3 regions of the Virgibacillus sp. MG-45 genome follow, and region 3 is predicted to be linked to each of the others. Evidence: riboswitches for the same ligand, from Rfam matches in the RefSeq annotation. Region 3 holds a riboswitch; each other region holds the start of a gene.

Region 1 (8,397 bases), on a different contig from region 3:
TGCGTTTGCCATATCTACAATTTTCTTGCCAGCGGTTGGATAAACAACTAATGGGATGGAAACGCCTAAAATAAGGATTAAAGCTCCAATAAAAGTAGGCCAATCAATTAACTTTGCTTTCATAACGATAATCTCCTTCGTGTTGTCTTTTTTAAATGTAGCATATTTGTTGTTCATACAATATGCGATAGAATGGTGTTGGTTTAAATGAATGTGTACAAATGGAGTTAATGTATGTAATCCAAGGAAGCGGAATGCAGAAGAGCATCACAATGCATATTTCAAGGGATGTATGATGCGAGCGTATATGTTCAAAAATAATGAATCTAAAAACCCAAAAAAACTCCATTTTAATTTACCCACTTATTACAAATGTGAAACATGTTCCGCTGAAAATGAAAAAAAGAGTAACATTTTAATCGCTATGTTACCCCTGTAAATAATATAGATGATTTTCAGACTATATTAAAAGATGCTAGCGATTCCACATTAAAACAAGCTTATCACAAAAGCGATAAGCTTGTTAAATGGACATAAAGAGTAAATTATATTACACCTAGATCAATCATCGCATCAGCTACTTTAATAAAACCGGCAATATTTGCCCCGACGATTAAATTTCCAGGTTGGTTGTATTCCTTTGCGGCTTCTTTACAATTTTGATAAATATCGGTCATAATTTCTTGGAGCTTCGTATCGACCTTTTCAAAAGACCAAGCCATTCGTGAACTGTTTTGTCCCATTTCTAAAGAAGAAACAGCTACACCCCCAGCATTTACAGCTTTGGCAGGACCGAACAAGACGTTGCTTTCTAGAAATATCCCAATTGCTTCAGGTGTGGATGGCATGTTCGCCCCTTCGGCAACCACTTTTACTCCGTTATTTACTAGTGTCTGTGCTGCAGCTGCGTCGATTTCATTTTGTGTAGCACAAGGAAGTGCAATATCACAGGCTATCGACCATATACCAGTACAGCCTTCTTGATAATGGGCATTTGGATGAAATTCTACATAATCATGAATTCTTCTTTTTTCGACTTCTTTTAACTGTTTGACCGTTTCCAAGGAGATTCCACTTTCATCATAAATATACCCGTCTGAATCACTGCATGCAATGACTTTGGCGCCTAATTCTATTGCCTTTTCCATTGCATAAATTGAGACATTTCCAGATCCTGAAATAACAACCTTTTTTCCAGCTATGTCAAAGCCATGATCCTTAAGCATTTCCTGAACAAAATAGATCGTTCCGTATCCTGTTGCTTCTTTACGGGCAAGACTCCCTCCATAGCTTAGGCCTTTTCCTGTTAGAACGCCAGCTTCAAAGGTGTTCCGCATTTTCTTGTATTGCCCGAATAAATATCCAATTTCCTTTGCCCCAACCCCGATGTCTCCAGCGGGAACGTCAATATCCTTGCCGATATGCTGCGCTAGTTCTGACATGAAGCTTTGACAAAAACGCATGATTTCACGGTCGGATTTTCCTTTAGGATCAAAATCACTACCGCCTTTACCACCACCAATTGGTTGACCAGTAAGTGCATTTTTAAAAATTTGTTGAAAGCCAAGAAACTTTACGATGCTTGTATTAACAGATGGGTGAAAACGGAGTCCGCCTTTGTATGGTCCAATGGCGCTATTAAATTGAACGCGAAAGCCTCGATTCACTTGAACGGTGCCATTGTCATCCATCCATGGCACGCGGAATGTAATTAAGCGTTCTGGTTCAACGATACGTTCCAAAATATTGTGGTTTCTATATGCGGGATTTTTCACTAGAGCTGGTTTAATAGAACGGAAGATTGTGCTTACAGCTTGGTGAAATTCTTTTTCATGTGGATCTCGTTTCACGATCGTTTCAAAAACCTCATCCATATATGCTTGGACAAGCTCTTCTTCCTTTGAAATGGTATCTTTTACGTATGCTTCCATACATTCATTCCCTCCTAAAAATAAATGAAATCGGCAAGTGTGCCGACTTTTTGTTTTAATCCGTATTCATAATGATACCCAATGCAAGAACCGTATAAAATCGCATCCGATCTCTAATACGTACCACCTGTTTGATTCAACGTCCGATAACGTTCTATAAGAATATACGATGTTACTATTCATTGTAACGGTTGAAAATGATCGAAGCAATATTAATTATAGATATAATTAATGCCGATATGAGATAATGAAAAGGAAAAGTCGGAATATAGTAACGAAGAAAAGTTTGGTAAGGAGGGACGTTATGGAGCTAAGGCAAATTAAGTATTTTATAGAAGTAGCAAAGCGAGAGCATGTTACAGAAGCAGCAAATGCGTTGCATGTTGCGCAATCTGCTGTCAGTAGACAAATTTTTAATTTAGAGGCGGAACTTGGAGTAGAGTTGTTTATTCGTGAAGGGCGCAATGTAAGATTAACGCCAATGGGACGGATTTTTTTAGATCATATGGAACAGGCTATGAATGTCATTAACAATGCCTTACAAGTTGTGGAGGAATATATGGAGCCAGAACGTGGAACGATTCACATTGGTTATACAAGTAGTATGGCTTCTTATCTGTTGCCAACAGCGATATCAGCATTTCGTGTGCAATATCCAAATGTAAAATTTGAGCTAAATCAAGGAGCATATCATGAATTAATTGATTGGGTTCATCGCGGAAACATTAACCTTGCGTTATTGGCACCATTACCAAAGGAAACGAAAGGCATGGAAGGAAGCGTTCTGTTTCATGAACGTATTGTTGCTTTATTGCCCCGAAACCATTCGCTTGCAACCGCATCCTCAATTAAATTAAATCAGCTTCGAACGGATGCGTTTATCTTTTTTCCGGAGGGCTTTATGCTTCGTGATATCACGTTAAAAGCATGCCAGCAGCATGGGTTTCAACCGGATATTGCCTTTGAAGGAGCGGATATGGATGCAGTGAAAGGAATGGTGTCGGCTGGTTTAGGAGTAGCGTTAGTGCCTGAAATAACATTGGTAGATAATATTCCTCGCTCAGCAGTAAAGGTTCCTATCGTAGATCCGAGTATTATGCGAACAGTTGGGGTTCTCGTTTCTGAGGAACGAAAATTACTGCCGACAGAAAAATTATTTCATACGTTTTTGCATCATTTTTTTAGAAGGCTAGAGCAATATCAAAAATAAAAATCGATTCTTTTATAAAAAATGAAATGATACGCTATTGCTTTTAAGAATGTTCTATGATAGTCTTTAAATACAATATATTGTTATTTTTAATAATTTAAACACTATATATAGTGTTTTTGAGTTACGGTGACAAGAAATTGTCTTAAAAGGGAATTCGGTTTAAATCCGAAGCTGCCCCCGCAACTGTAAGTGTGGACGAACGGGATATCCACTGTGTCGAAGTGCTTGATAGGCAGCGATATGGGAAGGACACCTAGTAGAAGGAAGCACAAGTCAGGAGACCTGCCATAATTCATTAGTTTCATTTCTTCGGGGTGATAGAATGGTGAAACGGTAGGAGTGCATAGGCTATTTCTGTCGTTTAATCCGTTCACACTGAAGGTGGGCGGTTTTTTTATTTGGGAATCCGTTTCTAGTAAAACGTGTTTATTAAGCTATATACATATTGTTTTTAAACAGGAGGAATTGCCATGACAACAGAAGCTCTGCAAAATCATCAAGAGCAAATGATTCACGTGATCGATGAAGCAAATAAGGGGTTACAGCTTGATACAGAAATGTATAAAGCAAAGGCGGTAAAAGCCATCTCTCCAGAATCTTCTATGGAGAAGACAATGGATGTTCTTGTAAAGAATGCACTAGAAAACATCGATGAAGCCAGTCCGGATTGGACTTTTTTAGCTGCGCGCATTTATTTGCAAGATTTATATCGACGTGCAGCGCGCAATCGAGGAGAAGCTGTATCTAATCAATATGGCAGTTTTTATAAACTAATAAATCGATTAATAGAGGAAGGAATCTATTCGCCACACCTCCTCGAACAATATACGCAGCGTGAGATCGAGCACTTTGCAAAACATATCGATCCGAAGCGAGATTTACTGTTTACATACCTTGGGATTCATACATTGGCAACCCGCTATTTAGCAACAGACCATGAAAAGAATCCATTTGAATTACCACAGGAGCGTTGGATGATTATTGCCATGCACCTCATGCAGGATGAGCCAGAGGAAAATAGATCAGAGCTCGTACTGGAAGCGTACTGGGCATTAAGTAACTTATATATGACCGTTGCTACCCCAACTTTAAACAATGCTGGAAAAACGCATGGACAGCTTTCTAGTTGTTTTATAGATACCGTTGATGATAGCTTGCAATCTATTTACGATAGTAATTCAGATATCGCCAAGCTTTCTAAAAATGGTGGAGGAATTGGTGTGTATATGGGGAAAATCCGTGGGCGAGGAAGCGCTATTAAAGGCTTTAAAGGAATGTCGAGTGGCGTTGTTCCGTGGATTAAGCAATTAAATAATACTGCAGTAAGTGTAGATCAGCTCGGTACACGTAAAGGTGCCATTGCGATTTACTTGGATGTGTGGCATACAGACATTGAATCGTTCCTTGATTTAAAGCTAAATAATGGTGACGATCGTATGCGTGCACATGATATTTTTACAGGTGTTTGTTTGCCGGATTATTTTATGGAACAAGTGGACAAGCGTGGTGATTGGTATTTGTTTGACCCGCATGAAGTAAGACAGGTCATGGGATTTTCTTTAGAAGACTTTTACGATGAGCAAAAAGGATCTGGTTCTTGGCGGAGCAAATACGAGGCTTGCATAGCTAATGAAACGTTATCTCGAAAGCAAGTTCCGGCAATTACGATTATGAAACGTATCCTAAAATCGCAATTAGAGTCAGGAACACCGTTTATGTTTTACCGTGATGAAGTAAATCGGCAAAATAGTAACGCCCATGCCGGTATGATTTATTGCTCGAATCTTTGTACAGAAATTACCCAAAATCAGTCTCCAACACAATTTATTGAAGAATTTATCGAACAGGATCAAACAATTGTTAAAAAATATCACGCAGGAGATTTCGTTGTTTGTAATCTAAGCTCGATTAATTTGGGTAGAGCAGTACCAGATGATGCATTAGAGCGCTTGATTTCCATACAGGTTCGTATGCTAGACAATGTAATTGATATTAATACGTTACCGATTTTACAAACACAGATGACAAATAAAAAATATCGTGCGATTGGCTTAGGGACATTTGGCTGGCATCACCTGCTTGCTTTAAAGGGAATACATTGGGAAAGTGAAGAAGCGGTAGCCTTTGCAGATGACTTATATGAACGAATTGCTTATTACACAATTAAAACAAGTCTTCAGTTAAGCAAGGAGAAGGGAAGCTATCCTGCTTTTGAAGGTAGCCAGTGGAGCAATGGAGCGTACTTTGAAACGAAGGGCTATCAGGATGAAAAATGGACTGCTCTAAAAGAAGAAATTAAGAGGCACGGAATTCGAAATGCGTATTTGATGGCTGTGGCACCTAATTCGTCAACATCCATTATTGCGGGGTCGACTGCCAGCATTGATCCGATTTTTAAACCTTTTTACCATGAAGAAAAGAAGGATTTTAAAATCCCGACGACAGCACCAGATTTAAGCCATCATACGTATGATGTTTATCGCCGGAGTGCTTATATTGTTGATCAGCGTTGGTCGGTAAAGCAAAATGCCGCTAGACAAAAGCATATCGATCAGAGTATTTCTTTTAATTTCTATGTGCCATATAACATCCGTGCTTCTGTACTTCTTGAGTTACATCTACAAGCATGGAAAGAAGGCTTAAAAACAACATACTATGTACGTTCAACAGCTAACGATGTGGAAGAATGTGAATGGTGTGAGAGCTAATTAGATTGTAACTTGTAAGTGATGGTTTTCTAATAAAAAGACCAGCGGTGACAGCATCCGCCTGTAGGGAAAGGTATTGGATTTATAACCCTTTGTATGCTTGAATAGGGTTCAGAATAATTAGGCTCAAAATCGATGCCTGGATTATTATATGAGGAGGGCTCACGTTGAGAGCGTTGGTAGCTTATTTATCATACAGCGGAAATACAGAAGAAGTAGCAGATTTCATTGCGAATAGGCTAACAATGGATGGGCTAGCAGTATCGATGCATCGAATTGGCATCGATCCTCCTGTCTTTCCTTCTGATTATGATTTCATTTTTATCGGTACATTTACGTGGGATCAAGGCAGTACGCCTGATGAAGTAAAGGACTTTGTAGCAGAAATTGGCTACAAGCCAGAAAATGTAGCTGTATTTGGAACAGGAGATACACAGTTTGGTGGAGATGACCTATTTTGTCTAGCAGTGGACAAGCTAGTGCGCTTTTATGAAAGTAAGTGGCCAGGATTAAAAATTGAACAATCTCCACGAGGAAATCAGGAATTGAAAATTGTTAATTGGTTGGAAGGGGTTCTTGAAAATGCCAAAGCTTTTGCTTGATCGTGCAAAAACATTAGAGCCGCGTAACCCGAATAAATCAACAGGTTTATTTGGCGGAGAATCGAGCGGGATTTTAAATTGGAATGATATTGCATATCCACATTGGTATAAAATGTACAAACGACTCGTAGGTAATTATTGGCAGGCTGACGAGGTGAATATGTCGAGCGACGTCAAGCAATTTTCTGCTTTATCAGCGGAAGAACGTGACGCATATTTGAAAATAATCGGGCTTTTGTCTACATTAGATGCACCGCAAACAAGAACAGCGTTGCTGCTATCCTTGTATGCAACAGATCCATCCGTGCAATCTATTATGGCGGTAATTGCTCAGCAAGAGGCCGTGCATAACGAAAGCTATTCTTATGTGCTTTCCTCTGTTGTATCATTGGACGAGCAAAATGAATCGTTTCAGCTTGGCAGAAAGGATCCAGTATTGCTGAAGCGAAACGAGCATTTAATGGCACAATATAACGCTTTTGTTGAAGAGCCTTCATTGGAAAATATATTGAAAACTTTAGTTTATACTGCCTTGTTAGAAGGAATGTTTTTTTACTCTGGTTTTGCCTTTTTCTATAATTTAGCTCGTAACAATAAAATGGTTGGTACGTCTACGATGATTAGTTATATTAACCGAGATGAATTAGAGCATGGTCGTTTTATCGCGGAACTGTTTCGTGCGACATTGGCAGAGCATCCAGACCACAATACGCCTGAATTTGTTAACTGGGTATACGACCATTTTCAACAATCTGTTGAACTTGAAATTGAGTGGTCTTCATATGTGTTAGCAGATGTAGATGGAATCGACCTAGACGAGATGGCAGGCTATATTAAATATCGGGCAAATAAAATGCTTCGTATAATGGGATTAGATGAAGTGTATTCAGAACATGTCGACAATCCAATGAAGTGGATTCGAGCATATGTTGATAATTTTGATGGAACGAAGACAGATTTCTTTGAACAGAAATCGAGACAATATACGAAAACAAGTGATTTAAACGGCTTTGATGATCTATAAAAAGATGGAACGCGAATGGTAATTAGTTCCGATATTGTGGAGAAATCTAAAATAAAAGTTGAAATATCATAAGAAAACACAGACTATTTATGGTCCAAATAACACTACGCATCCATCGGCTAAAGGCTACTTATCACCGATACTTACGAGAAAAAGGATGCGCAACAAATGAATGCAACGGAAGAAGTGAAAGTTTAGTTACCTTTCATTTCTTTTTTTCTGCAATGATTTTTTGCAGCTCACGCTCATCGTACATTATTTATTACCTCTTAAAAAACCGACCTTTAAAAAATATTCTTCCCCTTAGAGGAAGTTCAGGACTACTAGTTCCGATGACGCATGGCTCATACTTGTTTTACATATTTTATTAAAAAACGCTTGACTTGAGAATCGTTATCAATAATAATATGAGTTGTAATGATAATCGTTCTCAATAAAATCAATATAAAAAGGGGTTACATAACATGCGTAAAACGATTTTTTTCTTCAGTTTCATTTTCTTAATCGTCTTGTTATCCGCTTGTGGCAACCAAGAAGACACTAGTGATGATAGTAAAAACAAGAATGATGCTAGCAGTGAAGAAGTAAACCTTTACACAAGTCGGCATTATGATATTGACGATGAGCTTTATAACCAATTTGAAGAGAAAACAGGCATCAAAGTGAATGTTATTGAAGGAAGTGCAGATGAGTTAATCGAACGGATGAAGCGTGAAGGTGATCAAACAGCTGATTTATTCTACACAGCTGATGCGGGACGTCTCCATCGTGCAAAAGAGCAAGGCTTATTACAGAGTGTGGAAAACGATGTATTAAACAAAAATATTCCAGAAAATTTACGTGATGCGGATAACGAATGGTTTGGCTTAACGAAACGGGCCCGTGTTATCGTCTATCATAAAGACCGTGTGGACCTAAA
Region 2 (8,397 bases), on a different contig from region 3:
TTAACAGTTTCGTTTATACTAAGAAATAGAATGTTTATCGTTAATAGGGGGTCCTCTTATGGAAGCAAAAACGAAAGTGCTTGTAGTTGATGATGAAGAGAGAATTCGCCGCTTAATACGTATGTATTTGGAGCGAGAGGATTTTATCATAGAAGAAGCTGAAAATGGACAAGAAGCACTAGAATTAGCATTAAAAAAGAATTATGATATTATTCTTCTTGATTTGATGATGCCTGAAATGGATGGGATAGAAGTTTGTCAGGAGCTGCGTAAAGAAAAAAACACACCTGTTATCATGTTAACGGCAAAAGGAGAAGAATCAAACAGAGTGCAAGGGTTTGAAGTAGGTACTGACGATTATATCGTAAAACCATTTAGCCCACGTGAAGTTGTGCTTCGCGTAAAAGCACTATTAAGAAGATCCTCTGCATCTAATTATAATGAAACGGAGACACAGGCGAAAGATATTCTTGTTTTTCCGCATTTAACAATTGATCATGATGCACATCGCGTAACTGCTGATGGAAAAGAGGTAAGTTTAACACCAAAGGAATATGAGCTTCTCTGTTTCTTAGCAAAAGCACCTGATAAAGTATTTAATCGCGAGCATCTTTTAAAAGAAGTATGGCAGTATGAATTTTTTGGTGATCTTAGAACCGTCGATACCCATGTAAAAAGGCTTCGTGAAAAACTGAACAATGTTTCAAAAGACGCTGCTAAAATGATTGTAACCGTATGGGGTGTTGGCTATAAATTTGAGGTGGATGAAGAATAATGTTTTGGCGAAGCGTAGTAGGTAAACTAGCAATAACAATTTTATTGCTAGTTTCTTTCGTGTTATTTATTTTAACAATTCTTTTACTGGAATTCTTCGAAAATTTCCATATTGATGAAGCGGAAAAGGATATGCTTCAAACAGCAACCAAGGTATCTGTCATGGTGCAGCAGTATGATGATCATGCTTTGACAATTGAAACAACAGAGCGTGTAAAAGATCCGGCAAGTAGGATTATTATTTATTTCCCTGATCAATCGGTTTGGGTTTCAAATAGCAGCGATCCACATCTTTCTAACATTAGTGAAACATGGCTTCAAAATGAAGCGAACTTGCAGCATGTATTAGCAAATCGGCAAAAGGTTAAAGAACAAATTGACCTTCCAGAAGATGAAATGGGTGCGTTAGTCGTAGGTGTTCCAATTGACGGTGGAAATGGTGCAGTTGTCATTTATCAATCCCTTGGTGTCGTGGATCAAACAAAGGCTGAAACAACGCAAATTATTTTCTTAGCAGCAGGAATTGCCATTATTTTGACGACGATTTTTGCGTTCTTTCTTTCGACCCGGATCACCTCACCACTTATAAAGATGCGTGAAGCCGCCTTTGATCTTACACGGGGAGAGTTTAATACGAAAGTACCCATTTTGACACATGACGAAATCGGTGAATTAGCAATGGCTTTTAACCGTATGGGAAGGCAGCTTAAATTTCATATAAATGCGCTTCGTCAAGAAAAAGAACAGCTTTCAAGTATTGTCAGCTCGATGGCGGATGGTGTGATTACATTGAGTAGAACAGGTGAAATGATTGTGACAAATCCACCAGCCAATCGCTTTATCGAGGATTGGTACTATGAAATGAATATCCCATTTAAAGAAGGTCAAATGAAGCTACCAACGCCATTACAATCGATTTTGAAAGAAGTAATTCAAGGTGAAAATGAAGTACTTGAAGAAATTACATTACAAGGACGAAGCTGGGTTATGATTATGACCCCTTTATATGATCAATCGTACGTTCGAGGAGCAGTTGCGGTTATTCGTGATATGACTGAAGAAAGAAGACTGGACAAGCTCAGAAAGGATTTTATTGCGAACGTTTCGCATGAATTAAGAACACCTATTTCTATGCTACAAGGGTATAGCGAAGCGATTGTTGATGATATTGCAGAATCGAAAGAGGAAAAAAACGAGCTTGCACAAATCATTTATGAAGAATCGCTACGCTTAAGCAGACTTGTAAATGAGCTACTCGATCTTGCACGCATGGAAGCAGGGCATATTCAATTGCATAAAGAGCAGGTGGAGCTAGAGCCGTATATTAAACGGATTGTGCGTAAATTTAAAGGGATTTCAGACGATAATCACATTGATCTTAGGTTGAAAACATCATTACAGCAGGACATAGGTTGTTTTGATCCTGATCGCATTGAACAAGTCTTTACGAACTTAATTGATAATGCCATTCGACATACGAGTGAAAATGGATTTGTGAGCCTATTTGTGCGCTATGATGGAAACAATTTTCACGCAGAAGTAGAGGATAGTGGAAGTGGAATTCCAGAAGAAGACCTTCCGTTTGTTTTTGAACGCTTTTATAAAGCGGATAAGTCTCGCACAAGAAACAAAAAGAAGAAAGGTACTGGATTAGGTCTGGCGATTGCTAAAAATATTATTGATGCACATCAAGGCACAATATCTGTTAAAAGTAAGCTAGAACATGGTACAACCTTTACCTTTAAGATTCCGGCAAAAACAGAGTAGAGAATCTGTTCATTTTTCAAAAAGTCTGTTATGATTAAAATTGAATTGAATACAATGTTTGGAATTGGTGTACAGTAATGTACTTAATAGGGAATTCAGTGAAAAGCTGAAGCTGTCCTCGCAACTGTAAGTGATAATCGAAACAAGCATTACCACTGTATGAACATTCATATGGGAAGGGCTTGGAGTAGGCTTTAGTCACAAGTCAGTAGACCTGCCATTTCAATTGTGTCAATGCTTCGAGGGAAAAGCGATTGAGACAGCCGAACGGACAATAAAGTATCATTGTGTAGTTAGGTATGTCGTTAAAAGCTGACTCTTTTGGAGTCAGCTTTTTTAAGTAACGCTCTTCTCCTCAATAATTTTATTATGGAGGATGAGAAACAATGAAGGTACAAAAGTGGATTTATCGTTTACTTCCATTACTGCTTGTAGCAAGTTTATTAGCTGGTTGCGGGTCGACTGACGAGGAAAAATCAAATAAACCTGCTTCCAATCAAACAGAACAGCAAGCATCGGGGAATGAAAGTGACAGCAAAGAAAAAGAAGAAACAGTTGTTATTACAATTTCTAAGGACAAGGGAAAAGAGCAAATAACAGAAAAGGAAGTCCCAATTAAAGAAGATGCTATTTTAATGGATGTCTTAAAGGAAAACTTCCAAATTGAAGAAGAAGGCGGATTTATTAACGCTGTTGAAGGAATCGCCCCAAAAAAAGATGAGAAAAAAGCTTGGATGTATTCCGTAAATGGAGAAGTGGCTAATGTTGGTGCTGCTGAGTATAAGCTTAAACCAGGTGACAAAGTAACGCTTGATTTACAATCATGGGAATGATTTAGGTGAACATTTATAAACTTACATTATTAGCAATTTTAGCTGCATTGGCTATTGTAGGGCGAATCGTATTTACTTTTCTGCCGAATATCCAGCCTGCTACTGCAATTATTATTATATGTGGAATGCTTTTAGGACCTTTTTCCGCACTTCTCATGGCGTTTCTCGTTACATTTTTGTCTAATATGATTCTCGGTACAGGCATTTGGACGATTTGGCAAATCGTTTCTTGGGGGATAATTGGCATACTTAGTGGATTGCTCGGTAAGTTCCCGAAACGCATCCCTTTATTTGTCATCGTGTTATTCGCAGTTTTTAGTGGATATTTGTATGGATTTATCATTTCCTTAACAAATTATCAAATCTCTGGTCAGATGTTTTGGGCTTACTATATCGTAGGACTTCCATTTGATACAAACCATGCAATCGGGAATGCAATATTCATTGTTTTATTTTATCCAATGCTTGCTTATTTGATAAAAAAATATGCAAATGGGCATTTCCCCATTTATAATGCACATCAATTATAAGGATAAAAAAGTGCTTTCCGCCGAATTAGGAAAGCACTTTTTTCATAGCATGATTTAACGAGACTCATTTTTCAGCGGATCACCTTTAAAAGGAGTTTCTCCAATTTTTATCGAATCACTCGGGCAGCCGTCACGGGCATCAAATAAATCGTCCTCTAATTCATTCGGAATTTGCTTTACTCCTTTATTATCATCAAGGACTACATAAGCTAGTCCCTCGTCATCATAGTCAAAGATATCTGGTGCAGTTATGCCACAGGCTCCACATGCTATGCATGTCTCTTTATCAACAATTGAAAATCGTTTTTCCATGAGGAGTCCTCCTAAAAAAATAGAAATCTATATGCTTGATCGGTTAATAATTTAAAATTAATAAAAAATCACCCAAGAAGGATGCAATTGGTTGATCATCTCCTCTATAATAGATTGTAAGCTTGTTTAAACTTCATTTCAATAATTGACATTACAAAATAAAGAGAAATAGTGATTGGAGATTTGAAAATGTACCTAGAAAAGGTGATAGATTATGCGTTATCGCAAATAAAAGATCGTCGATCAATTAACTCCATTTTCTATCTTCTAAAGGGAAAGAAATCCATTCAAACAATCCATGATGCTGAAATATTCCAATTAGAACGGTTCTTTGGTATTCATAAAACGTTACATATAGACACTTTCGAAGCTGTCATCCAACAGATGCGAAGCGATGGACTGATAATGAAAGGAGCTATAAAAGATAGTTTTTTATCCGTTACTGAAATAGAGAAAGTACCAACGGACTTTCGCGCTTATTTTAACGGACTTAAATTTGAATCCATTGCGCCTACATTTATGAATCGTTTGCTATTACTAATTCAAACGTATACTAATAGTCAAATGAAAAATAAATCCTTTATTCCGATTATAGATATCCCTGATATTATAGCCTGGGTAAAGTATTTTTATCGTCAGAATAAGAATCGCGAGGCCGATATTCTACCGGAGATGTATCATGAGTTACATTGTCTATTACAGTATGTGGATGACATGGAGGCATCTCTTTTTGTTGATCGGTTAACAGGCTATCAGCATTACGGCATGAGTACGGGGCAATTAAAAGAAAAGTACAAGATCAGCAAAGACGATGTGATTCTCCTCCATACAGCCGTTGTTCATAAAATGATCTCGCTGATACACCAGGAGAAGAAGGACTATCCTCTGTTACAAGGGTTAGTAGATTACGAAGAATATACTTCTATATTAACAGCCTCTGCACAAAAAACGTTTCGTTTCTTTAAGATGGGGTTAACCGTAGAAGAAATTAGTCGAAAACGCGGATTAAAGAAAAATACGATCTATGATCATATGGTAGAAATTGCATTGCATGAACAAGAATTTCCATTTCATCAATTTGTGGATGAACAAGCACAACCATTAATATTACAAGCAATAAAGACGAATCCCTCGCATCGGTTACGGGATATTAGAAGTACAGTAGGAGATTCGATTTCATATTTTCAAATTCGATTAATGTTAACAAAATTTACACGTTTAACGAGGGATAAACATGGTAAGCAACAAACAACTTGAAGTTCATTTAGAACGAATATTCGGTTATCATTCCTTTCGTCCTGGCCAACGAGAAATCATAGAAGATGTTATGAAAGGAGAGCATGTATTAGGGGTGTTACCTACAGGGACCGGAAAATCAATCTGCTATCAGCTTCCAGCAATGCTTTTGTCGGGTACAACGGTAGTCGTTTCTCCACTAATTTCGTTAATGATGGATCAGGTCAAACAGTTAAAGGCGACAAATTTTAAAAAAGTTGTTGCCATCAATAGCTTTCTTGATTCTAAACAAAGAAATGAAATATACCGGCAATTACATGAGTATAAACTTATTTACGTTTCTCCAGAATTATTACAACAGGATGCTTTTATGCATAGATTAGATAAGCTCCATATCAGCTTATTTGTAATTGATGAAGCACATTGTATTTCTCAATGGGGCCATGAATTCAGACCAGACTATTTACGTTTAAAGGACGTTATTAAAACGTTAGCCTATCCTCCTGTACTAGCTTTAAGTGCTACCGCTACCCCAAAGGTTCAAAAAGATATTATGAAGGCATTGGATGTTGGTGAAATGAAGAAGCATATTAATCCAATAGACCGCGAAAATATCATTTTGACCATTCGCAAGGTAACAAATAAACAGGAAAAGCTAGAAGAAATCGATGGTCTATTAAAAAAATATAATGTACCTACACTTATCTATTTTTCGAGTAGACATGCTTGTGAGAACATAGCTCAACTGCTTTCAGGAAAATGGCAGGATCGGCGAATTGCTTTTTATCATGGTGGAATGGAGCAATTAGATCGTGTTATTGTTCAACAACAATTTATGAATAATCAACTAGATATTATATGTTGCACAAGTGCGTTCGGAATGGGAATAAATAAAAGTAATATTCGACTGGTTATTCATTATCATTTTCCCGCTGAAATGGAAGCGTATATTCAAGAAGTGGGCAGAGCAGGTAGGGATGGTTTATCCAGCTTAAGTGTATTATTGTTTGCTGCGAATGATTTATATTTACCAAAACAAATAGTGGAAAATGAGCTACCATCTTCTGCTTCCATTCATCAGTCATTTGAAGTGCTTTCCCATTTAGCAAATAAAGGGCAGCCGCTTCCGATAAATCAAAAAGAAATAGGACAATTGTTTTCATTAACTGAAACACAATGGAATTTTCTACAGTATCAATTTGAAAAACATGGTATTATTAAAGAACGAAAGATCAACTTTAACGAGAATAAATGGCAGCACGCGTTTTCAACGATTCAATTGTATCGTGATGAACGGTTAATACAAAAAGAAGCAAAGCTGATGGAAATGGTGAAATGGATCCAATGTACATCATGCTTACGAGAAGAATTGTTTATCCAATTCCAAGATGCTTTTACAAAACCTAACAACCATTGTTGCTCTAATTGTGGCTTTGTATTAGATGACTGGACGCCAATAGAATCAAAGTCGTCTCTGAAAAAAGATGCTGAATCCTGGCAAACGAAGCTCGAATCGTTACTGCTATTAGGAGATAAAAAATGAAACAAGAAGAAGCTATAAAAAATATGACACGTTCAGATATTAAGCGACTTCTATTAATCAATCAATTATTATTTATTGCTTTAGCCTTCGGGTTAAGTTTCCTATTTTTTACGGACTTTTCCGTTTGGTTTGATTTATTTGATTGGAGTATCAAGGAAATAATGGTATACAGTATCATTCCGAGTATACTCATTATTAGTATCGATTTAGTTCTCACTTATTTGTTACCGAAACATTACTATGATGACGGCGGGATTAACGAAAGAATATTTCAATCCTTAACACAGGTAGAAATATTTTTTGCGGCAGTGTTCATTGCTATTTCAGAAGAGCTTTTATTTAGAGGTGTACTGCAAACAACAATTGGATTTGTTCCTGCGAGTATTCTATTTGCTCTCATACATATACGGTATTTAAAAAAGCCTATATTATTAGGCTATGTACTTATTGTCAGTTTTTGCTTAGGGTATTTATTTGAGCTTACGAACAATTTGCTGGTAACAATTACCATACACTTTTTGATAGATTTTATAATGGGTTTAATAATTCGATCGCAAAAGCGGGGTGCATAAAGATGAACACAAAAATGGAAGCGAATGAAGATCAGGCAAAAGAGCTGCGGAAGCTTTTTGAGGAAGTACAGACAAATGAGAGTACAAGCAGCGAAACGAATATTGAAGTACCAACCGACGAAAATACGATTGATATTCCAAATCAGCAAGAGAACAGAGAAATTGACATTTTAAATCTACCGCCAAGAAGCACGGTTCATGGACAAAAGAATACGCGTGTTCACTTTCGTATTCATGGACCAATTGTTCGATTCTTAATTGTCATCATTATGCTATGTGCAATCTTAGTAGGGGCATATTATATGTTAGGGAACGATTTTCTTGGATTTTTTTAATAACCTCCTGATGAAGTAATAGTAAATATAGGATAAGTCAAAATAATAACATTTATATCAATATGATTCATATCGACGCAATTTTAAATGGAGTCGCTTTCAGCATAGGAAACCTTACGGAAAATGTTTTTCGGAGTTAGGCACGGCCTCAACTTACTCGGAAAAGATAGCCACTTTTCCGAGTAGATTTTCGGCTCGCGCTATTCCCGAATGACAAAGGGAAATGATTAATCCAATGTAGAAAAAACTCCTTTTTTTCTAGTGGAAACACGCATTTTAACTGCTCGATAAATGCATGTTTAAAATAATATAGTTAAGCATACTCTGTCACTTCTAATCTCATCCTTCTATTTGTTTAAAAAAAGTGTTTCTTATCACGCTCTTCTTTAATAATCTCTACTGCTTCACGAAAACGTTGCGAATGAACAACCTCACGCTCACGTAAAAACTTTAAACTGTCATTTAATTCAGGGTCGTCGGATAGATTAATAATCC
Region 3 (8,397 bases):
TATAGTTATTATTTGTAAAAACATTTGTTACCGTCATCCGATTTTGCGTTAATGTCCCGGTTTTATCTGAACAAATAACACTAACCGCACCAAGTGTCTCTACCGCAGGCAGCTTACGAATAACGGCGTTTTGTTTTATCATTCGCTGGACACCTAACGCCAGTACAATTGTTACAATAGCAGGAAGCCCCTCAGGAATAGCTGCTACTGCTAAACTAACAGCAATAAGGAACATATCGAGGAGTTCGCGTCCCTGTAAAAATCCGATTAAAAAAATGGCTGCTGAAATGGCAATCGCACCTATTCCGAGTACTTTTCCGACTTCGTCTAGTTTTTTCTGAAGTGGGGTCATCTCTTTGTCCTGATTCGCCAGCATCTTCGCGATTTTACCAATTTCTGTCGCCATTCCGGTTCGAACGACAATGCCTGTTCCTCTTCCATATGTTGCAAGCGTGGACATAAATGCCATGTTCTTCTGATCTCCTAAAGGAACATCCTCACTAGGTGCTTGCCAGTTCGCATCCTTGTCGACCGCTAACGATTCTCCTGTTAAAGAAGATTCTTCTACTTTTAAATTTGCTGTTTCAACAAGCTTGACATCTGCTGGTACATATCTACCCGCATCGAGTAATATAACATCACCAACAACTACCTCTTCAGAAGGGATCTCCTGTGTTGTTCCATCTCGACGAACAATAGCTTTTGGAGTAGACATCTTCTTTAATTCTTCCAAAGCTTTTTCAGCCTTTGATTCTTGAACAACCCCAATTACCGCATTTAAGGCAATGACGAGCAAAATAATGACTGCATCGCTCCACTCACCGACTATTGCTGAAATCGCTGCCGCAGCAATTAAAATATAAATAAGTAAGCTGTTTACTTGCCGCCAAACCAAGACTAGAAAAGATGCCTTTTTTGTTTCTTCAAAGCGATTCGGTCCAAACGTAGCTAACCGCTTTGCTGCCTCTTCTGCTGATAGCCCTTGTTCCACATTAGTTTTGTGTAGATTTTCTGCTTGTTGATCCTTTTCCGCTTCCATGTTACCCCTTCTTTCATCTAATAATAATAGAATCCAGTCTGTTATTAATCGAAAAAAGCTAACACTTGATTTATGATTATTGTAGCAATATTTACGCTGTCCAACAATTTCCAGCAAGGATGGACACTATTTTTTCTAACTTATTATATGAGATATTCGAAATATTATTTGAGGAGAATCAGAAATGAATATATATGTAGATGCAGATGCAAGTCCTGTAAAGGATATTGTGATAACAATCGGGCAACAAGAAGCTATTCCAGTAATTCTCGTGAAGAGCTTTAATCACTTTTCACATGAAGAGGATCCAGATGGGGTAAAAACAGTTTATGTCGATCACGGGGCAGATGCTGCTGACTATCGCATCATTCAACTCGTATCAAAAAACGATATTATAATTACACAGGATTACGGACTTGCCTCGCTTGGACTAGGAAAAGGATGCCATGTCCTTAACCATAAAGGATTTGCTTACACACAAAATAACATCGATCGACTGCTTCAAACACGGCACTTAAGTGCAAAAGCGAGACGCGCAGGCCAACGTACAAAAGGTCCTAAGCCTTTTACAGAGGAGGATCGGGAAAAATTCACCGTCTTACTCCTGCAAACCGTCCAAAGGGCTAAAGAATAGGCACATCCCTTTGCAAGCGCACACAAAAGAGCAGGAAAAAACGGAACAAAGCGCTTGCTTTTTTCCGTCTTACAGCAATATTTGCTAACATTGCCTCCTGCTCTAATCGTCTCTTCTTTTCATTTACGTATTGCTTACCTGCATTGTTTGACGCTGTTGTCGCATCGCTACACGCTTTTCGCGATGCTTTTTCCGAGATGGTGCAGAATCATAAAGCTGCTGTTCTTCAGGTGTAGTTGGATATACCTTTGGAACCGGAATTGGCCTCCCCGCTTCATTCACAGCTACCATTGTTAGGAATGATTCGGTAGTAAGCTTTTCCTCATGCTTAATTAAATCCTGTGCAACTACTTTTACATAGACCTCCATAGAACTTGTTCCTGTATAGGTTACATAGGCTTCCAAGGTTAATGAATCTCCTGCCTTAGCGGATGAGAGAAAATCAACCGAATCAATAGAAGCTGTAACAACCGCACTCTTTGCGTGCTTCATTGCTGTTAATGCTGCAATTTCATCGATATATGCTAGCACCTTCCCACCAAAAATAGTATCCAAATGATTTGTATCTGGCGGCAAAACTAATCGCGTTTGCACTGTTTTTGTTTCACTTATTGTTTTCTTCTGCACTCCGTTTCCTCCCTATAGTGAAGCTTCAACCCGCGGTGATTCTTCTATCCCACACTAATTGTTCGTTGAGCACAACATGCAACGTGCAACTTGACCCTCACTTAAGTAGCAGGCTCATGGGGAATAAAAAAAGAACCTTTCTAAGATGATATAGAAGGTTTTCGGCCTAGTCGAAATACACATGTATCCTAACATGCATCATTTCGTCACACCCTCCTATCTCCCGTAGGAAAAAATGTCCTTCCGCATGGCAGGTTTCCTGGCTCTGCTTCAACGAATCGCTTACCTTCCCAATTTCTAATGAAATCAGTGGTGTATACAAGTCGATTCTTCACATTACAGTGGCGGGACCGCGCTGGACTCACACCAGCTTCCCTTTTCAACCTTGCAAGCAAGGTCACCATGTGGCGATTATTTAATTTTTGTTCCATTATTTATTGTAACATAAGGGATCTTATTCTACATAAATTGTTACTTTTCTATACTATTTCTGCCCGCTTCATATGCTTTTCCTTCTTTAAGGAACTTCGACAAAAATACACGCAACTCCTTTTTCCTAACATTAGATGTAGCAAAAAAACACCTTTGATTCAAGGCCAAAGATGTTTTGAATGCGTGTTATATTTTTTTAATCGTAAAGTGGTCACGAAGCACGGCCCAATTTTGTGGAAAGTCATTGCCTAGCACCCAATAACTAACACCTCGCAAGCCATAATCCTGCACCAACTTATATTTCGCAGCCATGCTTCTTGCATCCTCAAACCATACTTCATGCTGTTGTCCATTTTCATCTGTATAGCGGAAAAACGGAGATTGTGCCACCATATCATATTGAATCGCTGCTCCATATTTTAGAGCAAGCTGTACTGCCTGCTGTGGACTAACTGAAGTGGCAAAGGTTCCTTGTACCCATGGGATTTTCCAATCACGGCCATACAGTGGCATACCTACAACTACTTTATCTCGCGGAATTACTGTTACTGCATAATCAAGAATATCCTTTACCTTATTAAGTGGTGCAATGGCTCGCGGTTCTCCTCCTGCCCACCCCCACTCATAGGTCATTAAAATGATAAAATCTACTATTTGTCCTTGTGCTTTATAGTCATGTGCTTCATACAATAAGCCTTGTTGCTCTCCGCGCTCCTTTGGGGCTAATGCTGTTGAAACTGTAAATCCTTCTGGATGCAACCGAGAAACGGTCTTTCGTAAAAAAGCATTGTAGTTTTCTCGATCCTCTGGGTATACATATTCAAAGTCGATATTCAAGCCACGATAGCCTTTCCCTTTCATCGTTGAAACGATATTTGTAAGGAGTTTATCTTGAACATCTGCGTTACGAAGAACTGCAGCTGCTAAATCCGAATCGAATTTTCGATTTTTGAAATTAGTAATCACTAAAAGCGGCGATACCTTTGTAGTTCGTGCTGCATCTAAAATCGTTGTATCCTGAAGTACACTAATTGTTCCATCTTCCTTTACCCGGTGCATAAATGGAGATAAATACGTGAAATTTCTTCCTAATACGAGCACTTCCTCTGCCCCTTGCTCATTAATCTCAGTTGTGTATGCGTTGACCTCCTTCGTCGGCTTTTTTGGCAAAGGAATTCGCAGCATTTGCCCTTGATTAATAAGTGATGGATTAGCTATTCCATTTACGGCAGCGAGCTCATTAACCGTAATCCCATACCGTTTGGCAATTTGCCACAATGACTCCCCTGGCTGAACTTGATGAGTGGTATAAGGCAATTGCAAAACTTCCCCAATATAAATTAAAGATGGATTTGTAATATTATTTACGCTAGCAAGGGATTCAACTGGTATGTTTAACCGTCTTGAAATCTCCTCCAAGCTATCGCCAGCCTGCACAACATATTCCCGCCCTCGCTCTGGAATAACTAATGCTTGCCCAACAACAAGTGCACTTGGATCCTTGATTTCATTTGCTAATACAATCTCGTTTAAATCCGCATTATATTGCTGGGCAATTCGCCAAAGTATATCGCCACGCTTCACTACATGTATTTTCATATCCTTCCCTCCCAATCTTACATATCTACCTATCATGTTATTCATTGTGAATTTGTCCCGGTACCATGTAGCAAATAAAAGCCCACTAGATTGGAAAAAGACGTGGCCTAGGAGGGTAGGGCTGTTCAGCATTAAACGTATCATAATGTAAGTTAATACATGATATAGTGCAGAGATTAATAAACGCTTGAAAAAAAATCAGGAAGTAAATTCACCGCTCTAAGGCAATTAGATTTCTCTTTTTCACAATCCTTGTTCCATCTATCAGGATCATACCTACAACCACAAAAAACTACCCACTTTATTAAATGGGTAGTTTTGAATAATATTTCTTTATCTATGCCTAGTCATGATGTTCTCTGAAGGATGACAACCTTTAAATAGTTTCCTTCTGGATAAGCTGAGATCGTTTGGAAGTCAGCAGGAAGGGAAAATTCCTCCAAAATCTTATAAGAAGCATTCATCTCGCGAAACGCCTTCTCGATAAACCCTTTGAATTTATTCATTCCAAAAGAGGCATTGTTTGTGGATGCAACAATGAAGCCATCCTCCTCTAAGATAGCAACTGCTTCTTTCAATAGCATCGGATAATCCTTTGCAGTTGAAAATGTTCGTTTTTTCGATCGGGCAAAGCTTGGCGGATCTAGGATTATCATATCGAAGGTGAAGCCTTTCCGTTTGGCATATTTAAAGTAATCAAATACGTCCATGACAACAATATCCTGCACTGCAACATCAATTCCGTTAACTTCAAATTGTTCAACGGTTTTCGGCTTGCTTCGCTTTGCTAAATCAACACTAGTCGTTTTTCGAGCCCCACCAAGTGCAGCCGCTACCGAAAAAGCTCCTGTATATGAAAATGTATTTAGCACATGCTTTCCGTTTGCATACTTTTCTCGAATCGCTTGGCGAACCTCACGTTGATCTAAAAATATGCCAACCATGGCACCATCATTTAAATACACCGCATAGTGCATGCCGTTTTCCTTCACGATGATTGGGAAGGTAGGACGTGTTCCTTTTACGAAATCATCATCTTCAATATATTGTCCTTTATGATCAAACCTCTTTTTCTCATAAATTGCTTGATAATCGACAACCTGTTCGAATGCCTCTAGTACTTCTTCCTTATATGAATAAATTCCAAGGCTATACCATTGCATTAAATAACAGCCATCAAAATAATCAATCGTGAGACCACCGATACCATCGCCTTCTCCATTAAAAACGCGAAAAGCAGTCGTATTCGGATCTGTGAAAAATGACTTTCGCTTGGACAAGGCCTTTTCTAGCTTTTGCTTAAAAAAAGACACATCAATGTCCACCTGTTGATCGATTGTTAATGCCCAACCTATACCTTTGTTTTGAATCCCATAGTATCCCTTCGCAATCCACTTTCCATGTGCCGATTTCAAATGAAGGATCGCTCCCTCTTTGCCTTCTAGCTCATTCTCAACAATTGCGTCCTTATGTATTAATGGATATCCTTTTTGAAAGGATTTTTCATATTTATTTTTTACGGTTACTTCGATAATCGCTCTATTCATTTTATCCAAACCAATCTCTCTTTCATTTGTATGCTGATATAGTCCCACTTTTTTCTCCATATTGTACGTTTATCTGGCAATAACGAAAGCTCACATCGGGAAGCAATCGTTTCTACTAAATCATCAACGGTTTTCCCATCGGTTAAAAGATGGATGCCAAACTGCGTGTCTTGTAAGCTTTGCAGTCTCCCCTGCATTTGTCGATAACTCCAGCTCCGACTGCCTTCCAGCCGTTTTCGTAATCGTTTCGCTATTGTTTGCGGAGATGCCATTAATGCAAAGTGGTGAACGTTTCTTCCATCACGTCTTAGTTTTCCTATGATCTCATTAAAATATGATGGGTTTGTCAATGTCATTGGGACGATAATGGGACCATTATACGTCTCTGATATATGGTGCAACAGCTTGTAATTCGCCTCACGCCAGAGCGAATAATCTTGAAAGTCAGCTTCTGCCATAACTCTCGGTATATTCGCCATGAAAACAGCACCGAAATGCTCTGGATCATAAACAATTGCCTGGTCCAAGCGCCTCTTTAATTCAAATGCAAGCGTCGTTTTGCCAACGCCAAAGGTGCCATTCAACCATATAATCATCATGAAAACCCCTTTATTCTTTCCTTCTAGCTTACCACAAAAAGCTAGCCTAAAAGCGCCTCATACAAACTTTTTTGAAACATCCTATTCATCTTCTGTTCATATTCAACACTTAAAATAAGAGCATTGAATAAGAAGGAGATGAATTACGATGCTTACATTTATTCGTAACATTGTCGCATATACGAGTAGCAGAAAAGGAGCAAAGGTAACACTTATTGCCTGGATAATGGCTGTCCTTTTATTTACGGTTTTAGCCCCGTCTGCAAAAGATTATGAATCAAACAGTACGGAAGGAAGTATAGCAGGAAACACCCCATCAGAAATCGCACAACAATTGGAAAAAGAACAGTTTCCATCCAAGGATGGACTAACTGCCTTGCTCGTATTTCACAAAAAAGAGACATTTTCAGAAACAGATAAGGAAAAATTTAATCAGCTTAGTCAATGGTTTGCCTCTGAAAACAAGCCAGAAAATGTTGCAAAGGCACTCCCATATCACAAATTCCCTGAGCATGTGCAAGCGCAATTATTTTCAGAAGACAAAACAACGCTTCTTTTCAATGTAACGTTAAAGGAAGGAATCTCAACCGATGAAACCCATGACACCTTAACACGAATATCAGATCAGGTTACTGGACTAGGGCTGGATCACATGCAATTTGAGATTACTGGACCAGCTGGTATTTCTGCGGATACGATTACATTATTTAAAAACGGTGACTTTGTTTTAATGGCAGCAACAGTAGTATTAATATTTATCCTATTAATATTGATTTATCGCTCACCACTTCTAGCGATTACTCCGCTTATCATCGCTGGATTAGTATATGGTGTTGTTGATCGAATACTAGGAATGGCAGGAAAATTTGAGTGGTTTGCAGTGGACAGCTCTGCTGTTTCTATTATGCTTGTACTACTTTTTGCCGTATTAACCGATTATAGCTTATTTGTCTTTTCAAGATATCGAGAAAAGCTCTCGCAAATAGAGTCGAAGTATGATTCGATGTCTCAAGCAATGTATCATGTTGCGGAACCTATCTTCTTTAGTGGGGGAACAATCTTCCTAGCAATGCTTACTTTGTTTGCTACAATATTTGAACCGTATCATGCTTTTGCGCCAGTATTTTCTATCGCTGTAGTTATCATTTTGATCGCTGGAATAACGCTCATTCCGAGTATTTTTGCTTTAATGGGACGAAAAGCCTTTTGGCCATTTATTCCAAAGGTTAATAACGAACAAGAAAAAGAGCATAAGTTTTGGGGAATGATCGGACAATTCGTTAAAAAACATCCAGCATTTCTCGCGGGCTCTCTTTTAATTGTTCTCTTAATTGGAGCTTTTCAAGTCCCAACAATGAACTATTCTTTTAATATATTAAAGTCATTCCCAGATGACATGTCTTCCCGTCAAGGGTTTGAATTACTAGAAAACCATTATCCTGCGGGAGAATTAGCACCTGTTACAATTATTTTAAAAACAGAGGATAGCATTGATGCCGATTCGACATTTTTGCAACGTGTTTCTAAGCTAGTTGAAAAACTAGCAGCAGAAAATAATGTAAGTAAGGTTTCTCCCGATTTAGAACCAGCGATTATTCAAGGAGAAAAAGCATTGCCGAACAACTTTTTATCCGAAGATGGGAATGCTGTAAAGCTAGAGCTAACCTTAGAAAGCAATCCATATGAGCCGAAGGCGTTGCAAACACTGGAACAACTTCGGGATAAAGAAGAAGCATTATTAGAAGCAAGCGGATTATCTAATCACTTTGAATTACATTATAGTGGTCAAACAGCTACACAGCTTGATGTCCGAGATATGAATACACGTGATACCATTGTTCTCTTTTCGATGGTCATCGCTTTTATCACCATTGTATTAGGCTTCCAAACCCGCTCCTTCTTGTATCCGATTCTCATGGT

Evidence for each region. A riboswitch is a leader RNA that binds a small molecule or an ion and turns the genes downstream of it on or off. The one in region 3 is predicted to bind cobalamin.
Region 1: it holds a riboswitch for cobalamin, as region 3 does, so the genes downstream of both, SPK86_RS08500 (ribonucleoside-diphosphate reductase subunit alpha) here and SPK86_RS14865 (acyl-CoA thioesterase) in region 3, are expected to answer to the same signal.
Region 2: it holds a riboswitch for cobalamin, as region 3 does, so the genes downstream of both, SPK86_RS13345 (DUF4430 domain-containing protein) here and SPK86_RS14865 (acyl-CoA thioesterase) in region 3, are expected to answer to the same signal.

The regions. Positions count from the first base shown of each region.
Region 1 is NZ_JAXOFU010000006.1:117,396-125,792, forward strand. Features, by position in the region: gene SPK86_RS08485 (BCCT family transporter) at 1-123, opposite strand, end outside; gene gdhA (NADP-specific glutamate dehydrogenase) at 546-1,931, opposite strand; gene SPK86_RS08495 (LysR family transcriptional regulator) at 2,236-3,141, shown strand; cobalamin riboswitch at 3,252-3,448, shown strand; gene SPK86_RS08500 (ribonucleoside-diphosphate reductase subunit alpha) at 3,615-5,852, shown strand; gene SPK86_RS08505 (flavodoxin) at 6,020-6,454, shown strand; gene SPK86_RS08510 (ribonucleotide-diphosphate reductase subunit beta) at 6,435-7,478, shown strand; gene SPK86_RS08515 (Fe(3+) ABC transporter substrate-binding protein) at 7,943-8,397, shown strand, end outside.
Region 2 is NZ_JAXOFU010000013.1:37,146-45,542, reverse strand. Features, by position in the region: gene SPK86_RS13355 (response regulator transcription factor) at 59-775, shown strand; gene SPK86_RS13350 (ATP-binding protein) at 775-2,541, shown strand; cobalamin riboswitch at 2,590-2,777, shown strand; gene SPK86_RS13345 (DUF4430 domain-containing protein) at 2,928-3,374, shown strand; gene SPK86_RS13340 (ECF transporter S component) at 3,380-3,904, shown strand; gene SPK86_RS13335 (ferredoxin) at 3,959-4,216, opposite strand; gene SPK86_RS13330 (helix-turn-helix domain-containing protein) at 4,406-5,473, shown strand; gene SPK86_RS13325 (RecQ family ATP-dependent DNA helicase) at 5,451-6,995, shown strand; gene SPK86_RS13320 (CPBP family intramembrane glutamic endopeptidase) at 6,992-7,567, shown strand; gene SPK86_RS13315 (hypothetical protein) at 7,570-7,902, shown strand; gene SPK86_RS13310 (manganese catalase family protein) at 8,258-8,397, opposite strand, start outside.
Region 3 is NZ_JAXOFU010000018.1:6,317-14,713, reverse strand. Features, by position in the region: gene SPK86_RS14875 (calcium-translocating P-type ATPase, PMCA-type) at 1-1,039, opposite strand, end outside; gene SPK86_RS14870 (YaiI/YqxD family protein) at 1,224-1,673, shown strand; gene SPK86_RS14865 (acyl-CoA thioesterase) at 1,797-2,300, opposite strand; cobalamin riboswitch at 2,533-2,720, opposite strand; gene SPK86_RS14860 (LysM peptidoglycan-binding domain-containing protein) at 2,919-4,331, opposite strand; gene SPK86_RS14855 (class I SAM-dependent rRNA methyltransferase) at 4,679-5,878, opposite strand; gene SPK86_RS14850 (AAA family ATPase) at 5,875-6,477, opposite strand; gene SPK86_RS14845 (MMPL family transporter) at 6,626-8,397, shown strand, end outside.